Regions from separate parts of the Weizmannia agrestimuris genome, predicted to be linked through region 3. Evidence: predicted binding sites of a transcription regulator. Region 3 holds the regulator's gene; each other region holds the start of a gene.
The links. The regulator LexA, encoded in region 3, represses DNA repair genes until DNA is damaged. The targets are predictions, from matches to a motif close to CGAACATATGTTCG.
Positions count from the first base shown of each region.

Region 1: ruvA (Holliday junction branch migration protein RuvA) is a predicted target of LexA. The motif match lies at 1,809-1,822, and genes of this name have one in related genera.
Region 2: parE (DNA topoisomerase IV subunit B) is a predicted target of LexA. The motif match lies at 2,156-2,169, and genes of this name have one in related genera.
Region 4: NFR98_RS01650 (DNA polymerase IV) is a predicted target of LexA. The motif match lies at 2,724-2,737, and genes of this name have one in related genera.

Region 1 is NZ_CALPDC010000004.1:126,992-131,639, forward strand. Features, by position in the region: gene NFR98_RS03880 (aminoglycoside phosphotransferase family protein) at 1-556, shown strand, start outside; gene NFR98_RS03885 (YebC/PmpR family DNA-binding transcriptional regulator) at 668-1,387, shown strand; gene ruvA (Holliday junction branch migration protein RuvA) at 1,886-2,488, shown strand; gene ruvB (Holliday junction branch migration DNA helicase RuvB) at 2,505-3,503, shown strand; gene NFR98_RS03900 (DUF2905 domain-containing protein) at 3,500-3,706, shown strand; gene queA (tRNA preQ1(34) S-adenosylmethionine ribosyltransferase-isomerase QueA) at 3,742-4,648, shown strand, end outside.
Region 2 is NZ_CALPDC010000033.1:4,580-9,227, forward strand. Features, by position in the region: gene parC (DNA topoisomerase IV subunit A) at 1-134, opposite strand, end outside; gene parE (DNA topoisomerase IV subunit B) at 131-2,110, opposite strand; gene NFR98_RS11780 (CoA-binding protein) at 2,368-2,781, opposite strand; gene plsY (glycerol-3-phosphate 1-O-acyltransferase PlsY) at 2,960-3,559, shown strand; gene NFR98_RS11790 (HesB/YadR/YfhF family protein) at 3,689-3,982, shown strand; gene NFR98_RS11795 (hypothetical protein) at 4,033-4,335, opposite strand; gene NFR98_RS11800 (acyl-CoA thioesterase) at 4,351-4,648, opposite strand, start outside.
Region 3 is NZ_CALPDC010000002.1:181,879-186,526, forward strand. Features, by position in the region: gene NFR98_RS02265 (dynamin family protein) at 1-336, shown strand, start outside; gene NFR98_RS02270 (MerR family transcriptional regulator) at 429-818, shown strand; gene glnA (type I glutamate--ammonia ligase) at 888-2,225, shown strand; gene lexA (transcriptional repressor LexA) at 2,444-3,064, opposite strand; gene yneA (cell division suppressor protein YneA) at 3,271-3,609, shown strand; gene NFR98_RS02290 (YneB family resolvase-like protein) at 3,606-4,259, shown strand; gene NFR98_RS02295 (DUF896 domain-containing protein) at 4,350-4,583, shown strand.
Region 4 is NZ_CALPDC010000002.1:66,019-70,666, forward strand. Features, by position in the region: gene rnz (ribonuclease Z) at 1-493, shown strand, start outside; gene proC (pyrroline-5-carboxylate reductase) at 535-1,362, opposite strand; gene NFR98_RS01645 (SDR family NAD(P)-dependent oxidoreductase) at 1,863-2,660, shown strand; gene NFR98_RS01650 (DNA polymerase IV) at 2,812-4,047, shown strand; gene NFR98_RS01655 (YolD-like family protein) at 4,044-4,385, shown strand; gene NFR98_RS01660 (glycoside hydrolase family 18 protein) at 4,536-4,648, opposite strand, start outside.

The sequences.
Region 1 (4,648 bases), on a different contig from region 3:
TCCGCGCTTTTTCCAGCTGAGAAAATGGCAGGCGCGGTACCGGACATTTCTGGAAAACAAAGAACAAATTGTCCGGTATTTGCCGGAAACGTATTTTGCCGCGTACGAAAGATGGGCAGCCGAGGCGTTAAACCGGCTTGAGAAAAAACAGCATTTGCTTCACCGTCCGCCGTATTGCATCACGCACGGTGATGTTGCCCACCATAATTTTTTGCGTGCGAAAAACGGGGAACTGTATTTGATTGATTTTGACCTTGCCCGCCTTGCCCCGGCCTGGACCGATGATCTCCAGTTTTGCAACCGGGTTTTGCCCGCTGCTTCATGGTCGCTTGCTGCTCTTGAAAAGTGGGGAATGCTGGACGGTGCGCCGGACAGGGAAACTTTTCTTGAGGCGCTCCTTTACCCGACGGATGTTTTAAGAGAGTGGAACCGGTTTGTTGGAAGCGGCAAAAAAGAAAAAGAGCAGTACTGGCCGCATCTTTCCCTGCTTTCCATCGGGCAATTCGGGGAACGCGCCCGCTTTCAAAAAGAAGTAAAAAGGCGTTTGCAAGCATAACGGAAAAACCTGGACGCTTACGGCCAGCATAATGCTTTTCATCCTCCTTTCGGGCGAGTATGGTATAGTAATAGGGGACTGTATCAGCGCTGTCAGAAAGGAGTGATGGCCATGTCCGGCCATTCCAAATGGAAAAATATTCAAGGCAGAAAAAATGCGCAAGATGCAAAGCGCGGAAAAATCTTTCAAAAACTGGCAAAGGAAATTTATGTAGCGGCGAAAAACGGGCCTGACCCGGAAGCGAACTCAAGCCTCCGCCTAGTCATTGAAAAGGCAAAGGCCGCCAATATGCCGAATGACAATATTAAACGCGCCATCGAGAAAGCAAGCGGCAGCCAAAACGCCGAACATTACGAGGAAATCACATATGAAGGGTACGGGCCGGGCGGCGTTGCCGTCATGGTCACGGCTTTAACCGATAATAAAAACCGGACCGCTTCCAATGTCCGTGTTGCGTTTTCGCGCAACGGCGGAAATCTCGGCGAAAACGGATGCGTGTCTTTCCTGTTTGACCGCAAAGGCTATCTTGTCATTGAGCGGGAAGGGCTCGAGATAGATGAAGACGGAATGCTGCTTGCCGCGATTGAAGCAGGCGCCGAGGAAATGGAAACGAGCGATGAAGTGTTTGAAATTTATACAGATCCGGAGCAATTCATGGATGTGAAGAAGAACCTCGAGGAACAAGGCTTTACGTTTGCCCGAGCAGAAATTACCATGGTGCCGCAAAACACAATTGCTTTGGATGAAGCGCAAAAAGAAAAGATGGAGCGATTGCTGGACAGGCTGGAAGACGATGACGATGTCCAGGAAGTTTACCATAACGCCGAATGATAATGTCCCAGTCACTTTCCGCACCCGGTCCGGCCGGGTGCGGAAAGTGACTTTTTTGCAGCAAAGCCGGTTAGCCCTGTATCCAACCGGTTACACTGTGGAGAGGGCCCTTGCTGTTTTTAAACCGGCGCACTACGAGAGAGGACCATGCTGTTTTAGACCGGTGCACTGCGGAAAGGGGACCATGCCGTTTTTAAACCGGCTGCACTGTGGCTAAAGAATCGTGCCGTTAAAACCCGGACGATGGTTTCGGCTGGAAATCCGGGAAGGTCGTTAAGAGGCAGCGAGTATTCGAAAAAAAGTGAGCCCGGTATGCCACACGGACACGGATCTGTCTCCGGATGCAGGCGTTTCCTTTCGCCATGGAAACAGGAAAAGCGCCCAGCCTTAGGAATCATCCGGCCGGAAAAAAAGGAGGGACCGGACATTCGTTCCCAAAACGGTTGCATTCTGTGGTACAATATGGGATAGCAAGTTTTTGAGGAGCGTGTGGGAAGGTTGTACGAATATATTAAAGGCATCATTGATTCCGTGAGCCCGGATTACATTGTCGTGGAAAACGGGGGGATCGGCTACCGGCTGCTGGCGCCGAACCCGTATATTTTTTCAAAAAGCATCGGACAAGAACGAAAAATTTTTACATACCAGCATGTGCGCGAAGATCTGATCGCGCTTTACGGTTTTGAAACGGCGGAAGAACGGGCGCTGTTTCAAAAGCTGCTCAATGTTTCCGGCATCGGGCCAAAAGGGGCGCTTGCCATTCTTGCGTACGGGCAGCCGCAGCAGGTTGTTGACGCCATTGAGAATGAAAATGAATCTTTCCTTGTCAAATTCCCCGGTGTCGGCAAAAAAACGGCAAGGCAGATGATTCTTGATCTGAAAGGAAAGCTGCAAGGCCTCGTGCCGGAGATGCCGGACGAGGCAGGCGGGGAAAAAGCGGTGCCTGCATCCACCAACCAAAACCTCGAAGAAGCGATGCTCGCTTTGGCGGCGCTCGGCTATTCGGAAAAAGAAATCGCGAAAGTGGTGCCCAAACTTCCGGAAGAAGTGCTTTCTGCGGATGAATATATTAAACTCGCTTTAAAAGCAATGGTAAAATAATGGAGGAGGGGAGAGCATGGAAGACCGCGTAGTTTCCGGCGAGGCAAATGAACAGGAAGTTTCCTTTGAAATGAGCCTCAGGCCGCAAACCCTTGCGCAATATATCGGCCAGGATGAAGTGAAGCATAATTTAGCCGTGTTTATTGAAGCGGCGAAAGGGCGGCGCGAAACACTTGACCACGTGCTGCTTTATGGTCCGCCGGGGCTTGGCAAAACGACGCTTGCCACCGTGATCGCAAACGAAATGGGCGCGAACATCCGGACGACTTCAGGGCCTGCCATCGAGCGGCCGGGCGATCTTGCCAGCGTGTTAACCGCGCTTGAGCCGGGGGAAGTACTGTTTATTGACGAAATCCACCGCCTGCCGAAAGCGATTGAAGAAGTGCTGTACCCGGCAATGGAAGACTTTTGCCTTGATATCGTGATCGGCAAAGGATCGGGTGCCCGCTCCATCCGCCTTGACCTGCCCCCATTTACCTTGATCGGGGCGACGACGAGGGCCGGTTCGGTTTCAGCACCGCTGCGCGACCGGTTCGGGGTGATCAGCCGGCTCGAATATTATAACGAAGCGCAACTGGCGGAAATTGTGCTGCGGACAGCCGGCATCCTCGAGACGGCGATTGAGCCTGAGGGGGCAGCGGAAATTGCAAGGCGTTCGCGGGGCACGCCGCGGATTGCGAACCGGCTGTTAAGAAGGGTGCGCGACTTTGCCCAGGTCAAAGGAGACGGAAAGGTCACCCTTGAGATCGCCAATTATGCCCTTGAACTTTTGCAAGTTGACAAACGCGGGCTTGACCATATTGATCATAAGCTGTTAAAAGCGATCATAGAGCGCTTCCGGGGCGGTCCTGTCGGGCTCGACACGATTGCGGCCAGCATCGGGGAAGAAAGGGAAACGATTGAAGATGTATATGAGCCGTATTTGCTGCAAATTGGCTTTTTGCAGCGCACGCCGCGCGGCAGGGTAGCGACCCCGCTTTGCTACGCACATTTTCATATGGAGGTACCGGAATGAGCGGATTTGGAAAAGTGCTGATGACGATCGCCGTGATTCTTTTTGCTATCGGCCTGTTGATGCAGTTTACGAAAATCGGCCGGCTGCCGGGCGATATCCTCATTAAAAAAGGGAACACAACCTTTTATTTTCCAATCGCAACATCGATCCTTTTAAGCGTGATCTTAAGTGTGTTATTATATATCATTGGACGGTTCAAATAACCGCAAATGGGATTCAAAATGAAGGGGAAACAACAATGAAACTCGATTTATTTGATTATGAACTGCCGGAAGAACTGATTGCCCAAACGCCTTTAAAAAATCGTTCGGACAGTCGGCTGATGGTACTGGATAAAAAAACAGGAGAAATTGAACACAGCGTATTTAAAAACATTACACAATACTTGCGCCCGGGGGACTGCCTTGTCTTAAACAACACAAAAGTGCTGCCGGCAAGGCTTTTCGGCATAAAAGACGAAACAGGCGCAAAAATTGAAGTGCTGCTTTTAAAACAGCTCGAAGGAGACCGCTGGGAAACGCTTGTCAAACCGGCAAAACGTGTGAAAACAGGGACGGTTGTCCGGTTCGGCGACGGGCAGCTTTCCGCCGTTTGTGCGGAGGAGCTGGACCATGGCGGCCGGGTAATGGATTTCCAGTACGAAGGAATTTTTTACGAAGTGCTGAATGAACTCGGAAAAATGCCGCTGCCACCCTATATTAAAGAACAACTCGAGGACCAGGACCGCTATCAGACGGTGTATGCAAAAGAGCCGGGTTCTGCCGCAGCGCCGACTGCCGGGCTCCATTTTACGGAAGCGTTATTGAAAGAAATTGAGGCAATGGGCGTGAAAATTGTCTATATTACGCTCCATGTCGGCCTTGGCACTTTCCGCCCCGTCAATGAGGAAAATATTGAAAACCACGATATGCATGCGGAATTTTATCAGGTATCAGAAGAAGCGGCCCGCACGATTACGGAAGTAAAAGAAAACGGCGGCCGTGTGGTCTCTGTTGGCACCACCTCCACCCGCACACTTGAAACGGTGGCAAGCGCCCATGACGGAAAAATCGTCGCCTCAAGCGGTTGGACGGATATTTTCATTTATCCGGGCTATCAATATAAAGCAATTGATGCCCTGATCACCAATTTCCACCTGCCGAAGT
Region 2 (4,648 bases), on a different contig from region 3:
CGCTGCACCGGCTTCAGGCCGTCCCGCGCATCCGGAAGGGCACGATCCTGAATAATATATTTGCTGTACCGGCCGAAGCGGTCGCCCAGCACCTCTTCCAAAGGCAAATCTTGAAAACGTTCAGCCGTCTTCATCCGTTCATGTCCCCTTCCTCAATCATCAAATTCTCATTGTCTAAAATATTGGTGTCGTCCTCAAGCCCGAATTCCACATGATTTTCAATCCATTGCCGGCGCGGTTCAACCTTATCGCCCATAAGCGTGGTCACCCGCCGTTCAGCCCGGGCCGCATCATCAATACGGACACGGATCAAAGTCCGCGTTTCCGGATTCATCGTCGTTTCCCAAAGCTGGTCGGCGTTCATTTCACCGAGCCCTTTATAACGCTGCAGGATATAGCCGCGCCCGACTTTTTTGATCGTTTCATCCAGTTCTTTTTCGGTCCAAGCATATTCCACGATTTCTTTCCTGCCGGTGCCTTTGCTGACTTTATAAAGCGGTGGCAGCGCGATGTACACTTTTCCCGCTTCAATCAAAGGCCGCATATAGCGGTAAAAGAACGTAAGAAGCAGCACCTGGATGTGGGCACCGTCCGTGTCGGCATCGGTCATAATAATGACTTTGTCGTAATTGACGTCTTCCAAATTGAATTCAGGGCCGACGCCGGCACCAATCGTATAAATAATGGTATTGATTTCTTCATTTTTAAAAATATCCGCAAGCTTTGCTTTTTCCGTATTGATGACTTTTCCGCGCAGCGGCAAAACAGCCTGGAATTTCCGGTCGCGCCCCTGTTTCGCAGAACCGCCCGCGGAATCCCCTTCAACGAGATACAGTTCGTTCCGCTGCGGATTGCGGCTTTGCGCCGGCGTCAGCTTTCCGGACAAAGTCGTTTCCGATTTCTTCCGCTTTTTGCCACTTCTCGCTTCTTCCCGTGCTTTCCTCGCTGCTTCCCTTGCCTGCGACGCCTTGATGGCTTTCCGGATTAAAAGATTGCTCGTATCCGGGTTTTCTTCAAGAAAATAAGAAAGGTGTTCCGAAACAATCGTATCAACTGCAGAGCGGGCTTCACTTGTGCCAAGTTTCCCTTTCGTTTGTCCTTCAAATTGGAGCAGTTCTTCCGGAATGCGGACGGAAATAATGGCGGACAGCCCTTCGCGGATATCCGTCCCTTCTAAGTTTTTATCTTTTTCTTTTAACAGCCCGGTTTTTCTTGCATAATCGTTCACGACGCGCGTCAATGCCGTTTTTGCCCCGGCTTCGTGCGTGCCGCCGTCTTTCGTGCGCACGTTGTTCACGAAAGATAAAATGTTTTCCGAAAAGCCGTCGTTAAACTGAAACGCAAATTCCGCTTCGATTCCGTTTGTTTCCCCCTCGATAAACACAACCGGATGGAGCACTTCTTTTCCTTCGTTCAAGTACTGGACAAAGGCTTCAATGCCGTTTTCGTAGTGGAACAGATCATGCCGCCCGAAACGTTCATCAGTGATTTCAATTTTTAACCCTTTTAAAAGAAAGGCCGATTCGCGCAGCCGTTCGCATAATGTATCGTAGTTAAAAGTGATGGTGCTAAAAATGGACGGGTCGGGTTTAAAATGGATCGTTGTGCCGGTCTTATTGGTTTTCCCGGTTTTCTCGAGCGTTGTTTCCGGTTTGCCGCCGTCACGGAAACGCTGTTCATACACGTAACCGTCGCGATGTATGGTAACAACAAGCCATTCCGACAGGGCATTGACGACGGACGCGCCGACACCGTGCAGGCCGCCGCTCGTTTTATAGCCGCCCTGCCCAAATTTTCCGCCGGCGTGCAAAATCGTCAAGATCACTTCTGTCGTCGGCTTACCGAGCTTGTGCATCCCGACCGGCATGCCGCGCCCGAAGTCCTGGACGCTGATGCTGTTATCTTTGTGAATGTTGACGATGATATGGTTTCCGTACCCGGACAGCGCCTCATCCACCGCATTGTCGACGATTTCATAGACAAGATGGTGCAAACCGCGCGCATCGGTCGACCCGATGTACATGCCCGGCCTTTTCCTTACGGCCTCCAGCCCTTCCAGCACCTGGATTGCATCATCATTATATTCCAATATATTTTGTTTCTTCGCCACATCTATTCCCCTTTCAATTGCAAAGCACGTGCACCGGCGTTCATAAGAACAAATATTCGTTCTCATTATAACATCATTTGCCGTTTTTATCATACTCATTTTAACGATAAAACGGAATTTGTAAAAGGGCATGCGGAAATGACGGGAACGGGAGGGGCAAAGCAACGGTTATAAAAACTTCTCCAGTAAACGGCCGTTTTATTGGGAAAATATAAAGAAAGCAAGCGCCCTTTAAGCTGGCGCCTGCTTGAAAAAGCCTATTTTGTCAGGGCATGTTCCACTTTAATGCAGCGGTTCATCACTACCGTATAGCCTTTTTCTTTTAAAAACCGGTACGCTTCTTCGTTTTCGATGCCAAGTTGCGCCCAGAAAACATCCGCATCGATTTCATCAAACTCCCGTGCCAGCTCCGGCAAATATTCGGGCCGCCTGAAAATATCGACAATGTCCACATGGCCTTCGATATCTTTTAAAGACGGAACAGCCTTTTCCCCGAGAATTTCCGTTGCTTTCGGATTGACCGGAATAATCTCATAGCCGGCATCCTGCATGGCTTTGGCTACCGTATAAGATGTTTTTTCCGGGTTATTGCTCAAGCCAACCACTGCAATTCGTTTTGCTTTTTGTAAAATTTCCCTGATTTCTTCCCTGCTCGGATTTTCGATTGCCATTTGATCAACACCTCTCCTTTCTTGTACTTTCGCCAGTCTGATCCCAACTTAAACATTCACTTGATCTTTTCCAATTCCTGCTCGGTTAGAAAATCTGCACGGAATCGGCAAAAAATATTCCTCTTTCCTTTAAGAACATGCTACAATAAGCATAGATTTTTTCCAAGGAGTTTTGTACATGAATATTGTCCTGATGATCCTTTTGGCTTACCTGCTCGGCTCAATCCCGACAGGCCTGATCGTTGGTAAGCTTTTTTACGGTATAGACATCCGCGAACACGGCAGCGGAAATCTCGGTGCGACCAATACGTTCCGTGTGCTCGGGTTCAAAGCCGGCAGTGTCGTAACAGTGGTGGATATTCTGAAAGGGACAATCGCCACCTTATTGCCCCACTTTTTTGGCCTGGAGCATACGGTGCACCCGCTTTTAATCGGGATGATCGCTGTTATCGGCCATATGCTTCCGGTATTTGCCAAATTTAAAGGCGGCAAAGCGGTGGCAACTTCCGCCGGCGTTGTTCTTGCCTATCAATGGCCATTGTTTGTCATGGTCATCATCGTTTTTTTGATTACATTAAAATGGAGCAAATACGTTTCGCTTTCTTCTATCATGGCGGCTGTTTTTGGCATCCTGTATACGCTCATTTATATGATCGTGACGCATGACTGGCCGCTGTTTGTCATCGTTCTGGCGCTCGCCTCTTTCATTATTTACCGCCATAAAGCCAATATTAAGCGGATTAAAAATAAGACCGAGCCGAAAGTCAAATGGATGTAAGGCAGCCATTTTTTCTAAAACCGGATATTTCCTGCAAACCCGGAACCGGTCCAGAGGCAAAAGGTTAGGGGAAAAGCGTGCTTTGGTCTATAATGAAAATGCAAAAGGCAGTTGGAAGGAAGTGGCGGCATGAAAATTCACATTACAGATGAGGCGGTAAACTGGTTTAAAAGGGAACTGGAACTGGATGACGGCGAATCCGTCCGCTTTTTTGCCAAATATGGCGGTTCCACGCCTATCCAGCACGGATTTTCACTTGGCGTTCAAAAGGACATTCCCGACGATCCGGCGGCGGCCGTTGAACGGAACGGCAATGCCTTTTTCATTGAAAGCACGGACGAATGGTATTTTGACGGCCATGATTTGTATATCGGGTACGACCCGGAACGGGATGAACCGGTATACGAATATAAAAAAGGTTAAAACCGGGATCATCCGGCAGCTGCTCTTTTGCTGCCAGTGATGCCGGTTTTTTATTTTAAAAATTTTTTTGTTTCCGCAAGGCGCCCTTCTTTTTGCAAAATCTCCCGCTGTTTTTGGCCAAGCAGGTCAAAATGGCTGTAACCGTCTTTGCGGACATGGATCCATTCTTTTTTCAGCTGGTAGCGCGCTCCCCATGCAGCGAGTTTCTCAAGATCTTTACAGCCGACTTTTGTGACCGATTTTGCGCTGGGGAAACGGTCGTCCAGCCAAAAATGCGTTAAAAACGCAATTTCCCCGTGGTCAATCGCCGCTTTCCACGCTTTGACCTGGTTGCGGTGTATGCCAAAAGCCAAAATTCATCCCCCGCTTTATGATTTTTTTGCTTTTTCATATGCTTCATGCCATTTTGGGTAGAGGCGGCGGAACGCAACCGGGCGGAAACTGTCTTTTTTTACGCAGACATGTGTTGAACTCGCGGCCACGGCAAGGTCGCCGGTTTCTGTGTAAACCTCATAGCCGTACTTTACGCGCAGCCCGTCATATGCATCGACCCATGTTTTCACGGTCACCGTTTCCCCGTAACGGGCCGGTTTTTTGTATGAAATTTGAATATCGATGACCGGCGACAAAATCCCGTCTTTTTCCATATCTGCATAGCGGAAGCCA
Region 3 (4,648 bases):
CCTGCGGCCTTTTCGGAAACGGATTTGGAACCGTTTGAAAAGGCATTCCGCCATTTTAAAAATGCGCGCACTTTTTTTGAAAAAGGGGGAAAAGCCGGCATGCAGGAAGAACTGCAGGCGATGTTTGAACCGCTTGCGCAGCAGTATCTTGACGTGCAAGGAGAAAAGCTTGCCGGTTCGTTCCGCTCATGGCTGGAGGAAGAGTTTGCAAAAATGCAATCGGAAGCTTTGCTCGATATTGCCGAACAGTTCGATGCCCGCCTTGAAGCCCTTAGAAAGAGCGTGGACGTGGCAGAATGGATGGAAATCCGCGAAAAACTCGTTTTGCCTTCCTGAGGATAAAAAATGATGTAAGAAAATATAACATTTTGTTGACAAAAAAACTCACATGGAATATAGTAAAAATATAAAGAAAAGGAGCGTATAACATGGGTCGAAAAGAAATCCGCCGTTCGATGCCGCTTTTGCCGATCGGAACCGTTATGAAGCTAACAGATTTATCGGCCCGGCAGATCCGCTATTATGAAGAACACGAGCTGATTACACCGGCAAGAACGGAAGGCAATCGCCGCCTTTATTCTTTAAATGATGTCGACCGGCTTCTTGATATTAAAGATTTGCTGGATCAGGGGATCAATATTGCAGGCATCAAAAAAATCTTATTGATGAACGACCGCCGCGGAACCGGGCCGGTACTCGTCAAAAATCATGTAACGGATGAAGAAATCCGCAAACGGCTTCGCCAGGAACTGCTGCAGGCCGGCCGTTTTCAAAGACCGAGCCAGCGGTTGTCCGATGCGCCCCGGTTTTTCCATTAACATTGTTGAAAAGCTAGTTTTATAGCTTAGATATATACTTTTTATTGCCTAAAGGGAGGAATACTGTTCATGCCTAAGTTTACACGTGAAGATATTTTGAAGAATGCCGAAGAACAAAATGTGAAATTCATCCGCTTGCAGTTCACGGATATTTTGGGGACGATTAAAAACGTGGAAATCCCGCTCAGCCAGCTTGAAAAAGCGCTCGACAATAAAATCATGTTCGACGGCTCTTCGATTGAAGGGTTTGTCCGGATTGAAGAATCGGATATGTATCTGTATCCGGACTATGATACATGGGTCATTTTCCCGTGGACCGCTGAGAAAGGGAAAGTCGCCCGTCTGATTTGCGATATTTATAATCCGGACGGCACCCCGTTTGAAGGTGATCCGCGGAATAATTTGAAACGGGTATTGAAAGAAATGGAAGAACTTGGCTTCACGAGTTTTAATCTTGGGCCTGAACCGGAATTCTTCCTCTTCAAGCTGAATGAAAAAAATGAACCGACACTGGAGCTGAACGACAACGGCGGCTATTTTGACCTGGCGCCGACGGACCTTGGCGAAAACTGCCGGCGCGACATCGTATTGGAACTCGAGGAAATGGGCTTTGAAATTGAAGCGTCCCACCATGAAGTTGCACCCGGCCAGCACGAAATTGATTTTAAATATGCGGATGCAGTCAGGGCATGCGACAATATCCAGACCTTTAAACTGGTGGTCAAGACGATTGCACGCAAACATGGCCTGCATGCGACGTTTATGCCGAAACCGTTGTTTGGCGTGAACGGTTCCGGGATGCACACCAATCTTTCGCTTTTTAAAGGAAAAGAAAATGCATTCTATGACCCGAACGATGCAGAACTGCAGCTGAGCGATACGGCATACCAGTTCATTGCCGGCATTATGAAGCATGCTTCGAACTTTACGGCTGTCACGAATCCGACGGTGAACTCCTATAAACGGCTTGTGCCGGGTTATGAAGCGCCTTGTTATGTTGCCTGGTCCGCTCGCAACCGCAGCCCGCTCATGCGGATTCCGGCTTCCCGCGGTTTAAGCACGCGCGTTGAGGTGCGCAGCGTTGACCCGTCTGCCAATCCGTATCTCGCGCTCGCCGTCCTGTTAAAAGCAGGGCTTGACGGCATCGCGAACAAATTGCAGGCGCCGGAACCGGTCGACCGCAACATCTATGTCATGACGAAAGAAGAAAGAGAAGAAGCCGGCATTGTCGACCTCCCGGGCACACTGCTGCAGGCGCTGGAAAACTTAAAATCGGATGATGTAATGGTAGACGCCCTTGGCGATCACATTCTCGAACACTTCCTTGAAGCTAAGGAAATTGAATGGGATATGTTCCGCACACAAGTCCACCAATGGGAACGCGACCAGTATATCGAAATGTATTAAGCAAGAAACCCCTTGAAGCGTAAGGCTTTGAGGGGTTTTTGTTTATCGGGCATTTTTGCGTCGAACGCCCAGAAAAACAAAATGCCCATTAATTGCCCCGATTTTTCCTTCGAAAATAGATTGGAAGCCCAGAAATCCTCAAGTGTCACAGGCATTTTTGCCATCAAACTCGCATATGCTCTATTAAAAAAGAAGCAGCCGAAACTGCTTCTTTTTGATCAGTGCACCATTTGCCTGTACAGCCCGATGACAACGCCGAGAATGGTGACGTTTTTCAATATGATCGGTTCCATTGTCTGGTTTTCAGGTTGCAGCCGGAAGTAGTCTTTTTCCTTGAAAAATCTTTTTACTGTCGCTTCATTTTCATCTGTCATAGCGACCACGATATCTCCGTTGTTTGCCGTCTGCTGGGAGCGGACAATCACATAATCGCCGTTTAAAATCCCGGCATCCACCATGCTGTCCCCTTCAATTTCCAGCATGTAGACGGACTCGTCAGACGGGACAAGATGTTCCGGAAGCGGAAAATACTCTTCAATATTTTCTACAGCGGTAATCGGTATGCCTGCTGTTACTTTTCCGACAACAGGCACATTGACAACATTTTGGGCCGGTATTTCTTCATCATGGTCCAAAATTTCAATCGCTCTCGGCTTTGTAGGGTCGCGCCTGATCAACCCCTTGCTTTCAAGCCTTGCGAGATGGCCATGGACAGTTGAACTGGAAGCAAGTCCGACTGCCTGGCCGATTTCCCGCACGGAAGGGGGATAACCTTTTGTTTTTACTTCATGCTTGATGAAATCAAGTATCGCCTGTTGCCGTTTTGATAGTTTTGCCATTCTATTCACCTCGTCACAGTTTTGTTTGGCACCCGCGCTGCGTATGGGGACGTTTACGGGAGGAATGCCATTATTTGCTATTATTATATCACATTGCAGCAGATAAAACAAACGTAAGTTCGAAAAAATGTTGACGAAAAACAGGCGTTCGTTTTATAATAGAACTGGTGATTGGACGAACGAATATTCGCGGGAGGAAGATGGAGATGTCACGATTATGGAAAAAGTATAACTATGTTATGATTTTAGCAGGGCTTACGCTTGTTTTCGGATTTTTCATGATTGGAAGTCTGCGGGATCCATCCCCACACTATATCAAAATCAGCGTCACAGAGGGCGATACGCTTTGGAACATCGCCGGGCAGTATGCGGAAAAGGGCAAAATGTCGAGGGAAGCATTTATCAGCTGGGTTGAGCGTCATAATGATATTGACGGCAACATGATCAAAGCCGGCGAAAAAATTGTCATTCCAATAGAAAAAAATGAATTCAGCGATGATAATAGGGAACTTGCGATGAAATCACAACGGGAGACGAAAAAATGAAAGTTGTTTTATATTGCAGAGTAAGCACGGAAAAAGAAAGCCAGGAAACTTCCTTGGCGAGGCAGCGGGAAGAGCTGGAGAAGCTTTCGGATTCCCACGGTTTTCAAGTGGCCGGGGTGATCTGTGACCGGGCAAGCGGCTATGACCTGGACAGGCCCGGCATCCTTGATCTTCTTGATACGATTGAAAATGAAAAGATTGACGCCGTACTGGTGCAGGATGAAACACGGATCGGAAGAGGAAATGCAAAAATTGCATTGCTTCATTTTTTATATAAAAAAGGGATTAAAGTATATTGTTATGCGCAAAACGGAGAATTGGAGCTTTCGGAATCTGATTCAATGGTGCTGAAAATTGTCAGCATGGTTGAAGAGTATCAGCGAAAGCTGCATAACTTAAAAATTAAAAGGGGAATGGAGCGTGCAGTCAAAAACGGCTACCGTCCGGAAAAAAATTTAAAAGGGAAGCGGAATCCGGACGGCAGGGAGCGAAAGGAAGTGCCGGTTGAAGAAATTATCCGCCTGCGGGATAACGGCTTGACTTTTCAAGAAATTGCTGCGACTATGCGCGGTTTCGGCTACCAAGTTTCAAAAGCAACCGTCCACCGGCGTTACAGGGAATATATGGAGGAAACGGGGCATGATAAATAGTATCAAAACCGTTTCACGGGTGCGCTTTCGTTGCAGGCGGGTCCATATTTTAGTAAGATGGCATCAATTACGGATAAAAGGAGAGAAAATATGCTTTCAAAAGAAAAAATGGCAAGGATTAACGAATTGGCGAAAAAAGCGAAAACCGGCGCCCTGACAAGTGAAGAAGCAAAGGAACAGTCAAAATTGCGAAGCGAGTATTTGCAGGCGTTCCGCTCTTCATTCAGAAAAACGATTGAAAATGTCCGTGTGCTTGACCCGGCTGGCCAGGACGTTACCCCTGAAAAAATTAAGCAAATTCAAACAAAAAGAAAGCTGCACTAAAAAGGAAACCATCCTGCTTTTTTCTTACAAAATCCATACAAAATGGTAAAAGAGTTGTGTTATGG
Region 4 (4,648 bases), 120 kb from region 3:
CGAAAGCTTCGGCTACCGGATTACCGAAAAAGACAAACCGGGCGCGCTGGATGCGGATCGATTGAAAAAAGAAGGGATCCGCCCGGGCCCGGTTTACCGGCTGCTGAAAGAAGGCCGGACGGTAACATTGGAAGACGGCCGCGTGATCAGCGGAAAAGATTATCTCGGCCCGGCGAAAAAGGGGAAGATCATTGCCATCCTTGGCGATACAAGGCCGAATGAGGCGGAAATCCGGCTCGCAGCCAATGCCGATCTTCTCGTTCACGAAGCAACGTTTAACAAGGAGAGCGGGCAAATGGCGCATGATTATTTTCACTCGACGACGGCGGACGCGGCGCAAACGGCAAAGCAGGCGGGGGCAAAACGGCTGCTTCTTACCCATATTAGTGCCAGGTACGGAAAAGAAGACTGGCCGGCGCTTGAGCAGGAAGCGCAAGCTTTATTCCCGGACAGTCTGCTTGTCCATGATTTGATGGAAGTGCCTGTTTTGTAAAGCAAAAAAAGCGGCTTGCCTGCCGCTTTTTTTATTGCCGGTTATTCTCTTGCGGGTTCTTTCCCTGCGTTCGATAACTCATTTGCTCGCTTTGCAGCTGCTTTTACACAGTCAATGAAAGCTTGTTTGACCTCGCGTTCGTCAAGGACGCGGATCGCGGCTTCTGTGGTGCCGTTCGGGCTTGTGACGGCTTTCCGGAGCGCTTCCGGCGGTTCTGCTGAAGTTTTCAGCATTTCTGCTGCGCCGATGATCGTCTGGAGGATAAATTGTTTTGCCGTTTGTGCGTCGAGCCCGATTTCTGCAGCTGACTGCTGGAGCGCTTCGGCGATATAATAAATATACGCCGGTCCGCTTCCCGAAAGCCCTGTTACAGCATCGAGCTGTTCTTCTTTTACGGCCGTAGTCATGCCGACAGCCGAAAATATGGCAAACGCCCGGTGCCGGTGCTGTTTTGTCGCAGCGGCGTTAAAGGCAATGCCGGTTGCCGACAGTCCGACTTTCGCCGATGTGTTCGGCATTGCGCGCGCAACGGGAATATGCCGGCCAATCTTGTTTTCGATAAACGGAATGGTGATGCCGGCCGCTACTGAAACGAGCAGGGTGTCCGGAGATATGAGCGGACGGACCGATTCGAGCACATCTGGGGCATCTTTCGGTTTTACGGCTAAGATGACCACGTCGGGGCCTTCAAAAAGCTGCTTAAGGCCTTTTGCAGTCTGGATGCCGTATTTCTGTTCCAACGTGCGGAGCCTTTTCTTGTTCGTGCGGTTATGGGCGCGAATGTCCCCGGCTTTTACGATTCTTTTTTCAAGCATGCCGCTGATCATCGCCTCGGCCATCGACCCGGCACCAATAAATGATATTTTCATGCAAATGCCTCCTTTCAAGCAAAAAACCCCTTCATCCGTAAAGGACGAAAGGGCATGTTCCGCGGTACCACCTTTATTGCAGGAATCCATCCTGCATCTCATTTGGTTAACGGTTTTCATCCGGTTTGGTTTTGCCAAACAGCTCACAGGCAGGTTCGGCCGGGCAGCGGATGGCGGAGTTTTCCAGCCTGAGAACCCCGCTCTCTTGCATCATGCCCGGCTTACTGGTCCTGGTCACAGCCGATCGCTTATCAAAATGGTATTACTTATTATGAAGAAAAATCGAGGAGTTGTCAAGGGCGGTTCCGCGAATTTTCAGATAAAAAATCCGTGCCCGGCCATTTTAAAATGGTACCAGGCGTGCATGCCGCAATGAACGCGGCACGGGAGGAAGCATGAAAATCGGCCGGCACCATTTTTCAGAATAGGCATCCATGCCGCGGCAAACGGCACCAGCGGAGGAATGAAAATTTTCAAGATAGAAGGGAGAAGATGGAAACATGGCAAATAAACGGATCCGGAAGAAAACGATCGTGATTACCGGCGCTTCCGGCGGCCTCGGCGAAAAAATCGCCTTTGCCGCCGCCAAAAACGGGGCTAACCTTGTTCTGCTCGCCAGAAGCCTCGACAAGCTTGAAAAAATCAAGGCGGAGATCGAAGCAGCTTACCCGGTTTCGTGCCTGACCGTTCGCTGCGATGTGGCGGAACACGGCAAAATTCCTGCTGTTTTTGAATCGATTTACAACCGCTGCGGCCATATTGATGTGCTCGTGAACAATGCCGGTTTCGGCGTTTTTGATGAAGTGCAGGATATCCGCATCGAGGATGTCAGGGGGATGTTTGATGTCAATGTCATCGGGCTCATTGCCTGCACCAAAGCGGTCGTCCCGCATATGCAAAAAAACCGTGCCGGCCATATTATCAATATCGCTTCCCAGGCGGCCAAAATGGCGACCCCGAAATCAAGCGTCTATGCGGCCAGCAAGTTTGCAGTGCGCGGCTTTACGGACAGCCTCCGCATGGAAATGGCGCGCTTTGGCGTCTATGTGACAGCCGTTCATCCCGGCCCGGTTGCAACCGGTTTTTTCGACATCGCCGACCGGTCCGGCACCTACCGGAAAAATATTGAAAAATGGATGCTGGATCCCGAAAAACTTGCAGAAAAAATAACGGATACGATGCTTGTAAATCGGCGTGAAATCAATGCGCCAAAATGGATGAATGCATCCGCTACCATCCATGCGCTTTTCCCCGGGCTTGTGGAAAGGCTCGGACGGCAGGCTTTCTTTAAAAAATAGCAGCCGGTGTGATGCGCGTTTTGGAAAAATATAGCCCCTCTGCCTAAAAAAACAATTGGCGAAAGAACGTATATTCGTTTATAATGAGGAATAGAATAAGAACTATAGTTCGTGTTGTTTGCTTAGTTTCTAAGGTAAGAGGGGTTGAAAGATGAGCCAGCGTGTGATTTTTCTCGTCGATATGCAGTCTTTTTATGCAAGTGTGGAAAAAGCCGATCATCCGGCGTACAGGGATAAACCCGTGATCGTATCGGGGGATCCGGCGCGCCGGTCCGGGGTGGTGCTCGCTGCCTGCCCGCTCGCGAAAAAGCGCGGCGTGAAGAATGCGCTCCGCCTGTGGGAAGCGCAGCAGCTCTGCCCGGATGCCGTTATTGTTCGGCCGCGCATGCAGCGCTATCTCGATGTATCGGTGCAGATTTCTTCGATTCTTGCCCGCTATACGGATATGGTTGAACCGTATTCCGTTGACGAGCAGTTCATGGATGTAACGGGCAGCAGGCGACTGTTCGGAGAGCCGCGCGAGATCGCCGCGCAAATCCAGCGGGACATCATGGAAGAAACCGGCGTGTATGCCCGCTGCGGGATCGGGCCGAACAAAGTGCTGGCCAAAATGGCGTGCGACCATTTTGCGAAGAAAAACAAAACCGGCATTTTTGAACTGGATCACCATCATCTCAAAACGCATTTATGGCCTTTGCCGGTTGGCAGGATGTTCGGTGTCGGCAGCCGGATGGAGCAGCATCTGAAGCGGCTCGGCATTTATACAATCGGTGCGCTTGCCTGCTTTCCACTTTCTGTTTTAAAAAAACGGTGGGGGATTGGCGGCCAGGTACTGTGGGAGACGGCAAACGGCATTGATGAGTCGCCCGTCTCGAAAGAATCGCACGTCGGACAGAAAGCGATCGGGCATGCGATGACGCTGCCGCGCGACTACGCCGATTTTGAGCATGAAATCAAAGTTGCCCTTCTTGAACTTTGCGAGGAAGTCTGTTTCCGGGCGCGTACTTCAGGCGTCATGGGCGCTTGTGTTTCGGTCGGCTGCCAGGGGGCGGATTATGCCCATCCGTCCGGCTTTCACCGCCAGATGACGCTTCTGGCGCCGACAAACGGGACAATGGACGTTTACCGGGCGGCGTGCCGGCTGTTTCTTTCGTTTTGGGACGGAAATCCGGTCCGCCGTATCAGCGTCGGGCTGTCGCGCCTGTCGCGGGATGATATCCGGCAGCTTGATCTGTTTGAAAACAGGGAAGGGGAAAGAAAGATTGGGTATGCGGTCGACCGCATCAAGCAGAAATACGGTTCCGGCGCCGTCATCCGCGCCGTGTCGCTGCTTGATGCCGGCCAGGCGCTTGAACGTGCCAAAAAGATAGGAGGGCATTACAAATGAGCGGATACCTGCAGCGCGGTAACAAACTTTGGGAAGGGTCACGCATGTTTTTGCCCGAGCATAAGCAGGCACTTTTAAAATGGCAGAAAGAACAGGAAAAACAGGCAAAGCCCGAACTCGATGAGCAGCAGCTTGAAGAGATGAACCATATGCTCATATCTGCCTGCCGGCTGCGCGTGCCGGTTACGGTCCGTTTCTTTGAAGCGGGAAATTTCTTTACCGCCACCGGTACCATTACAAAATTCCGGCCGCTCGAAAAAAAGCTGGAGCTGGCAGGGGAGACAGGGGAGCGGATATCGATCAAACTTTCCGCGGTGACAGAAGTGGACTGGGCATGAAAAACCGGCAAGCCTGAAAAAGCCTGCCGGATGGATTTTCGTGCGGGCGATGCAGAAAAATGCAGCACCGGCGGTTTGGACGCATCCTGTTGCAGCAAGAAGCAGCATTTATGAAATCAATCTTAGGGCATCCGTACGCTTTGTTGCGGATTACCGTTTTCTTGCCTGAATGAGTGCCTGCTGTACGACCCAGTTTTCGGGAAACGGGTTGCCGAGCACCCAGTAGCTGATTCCACGCAGCCCGTATTCGTTTAGCAAATTGA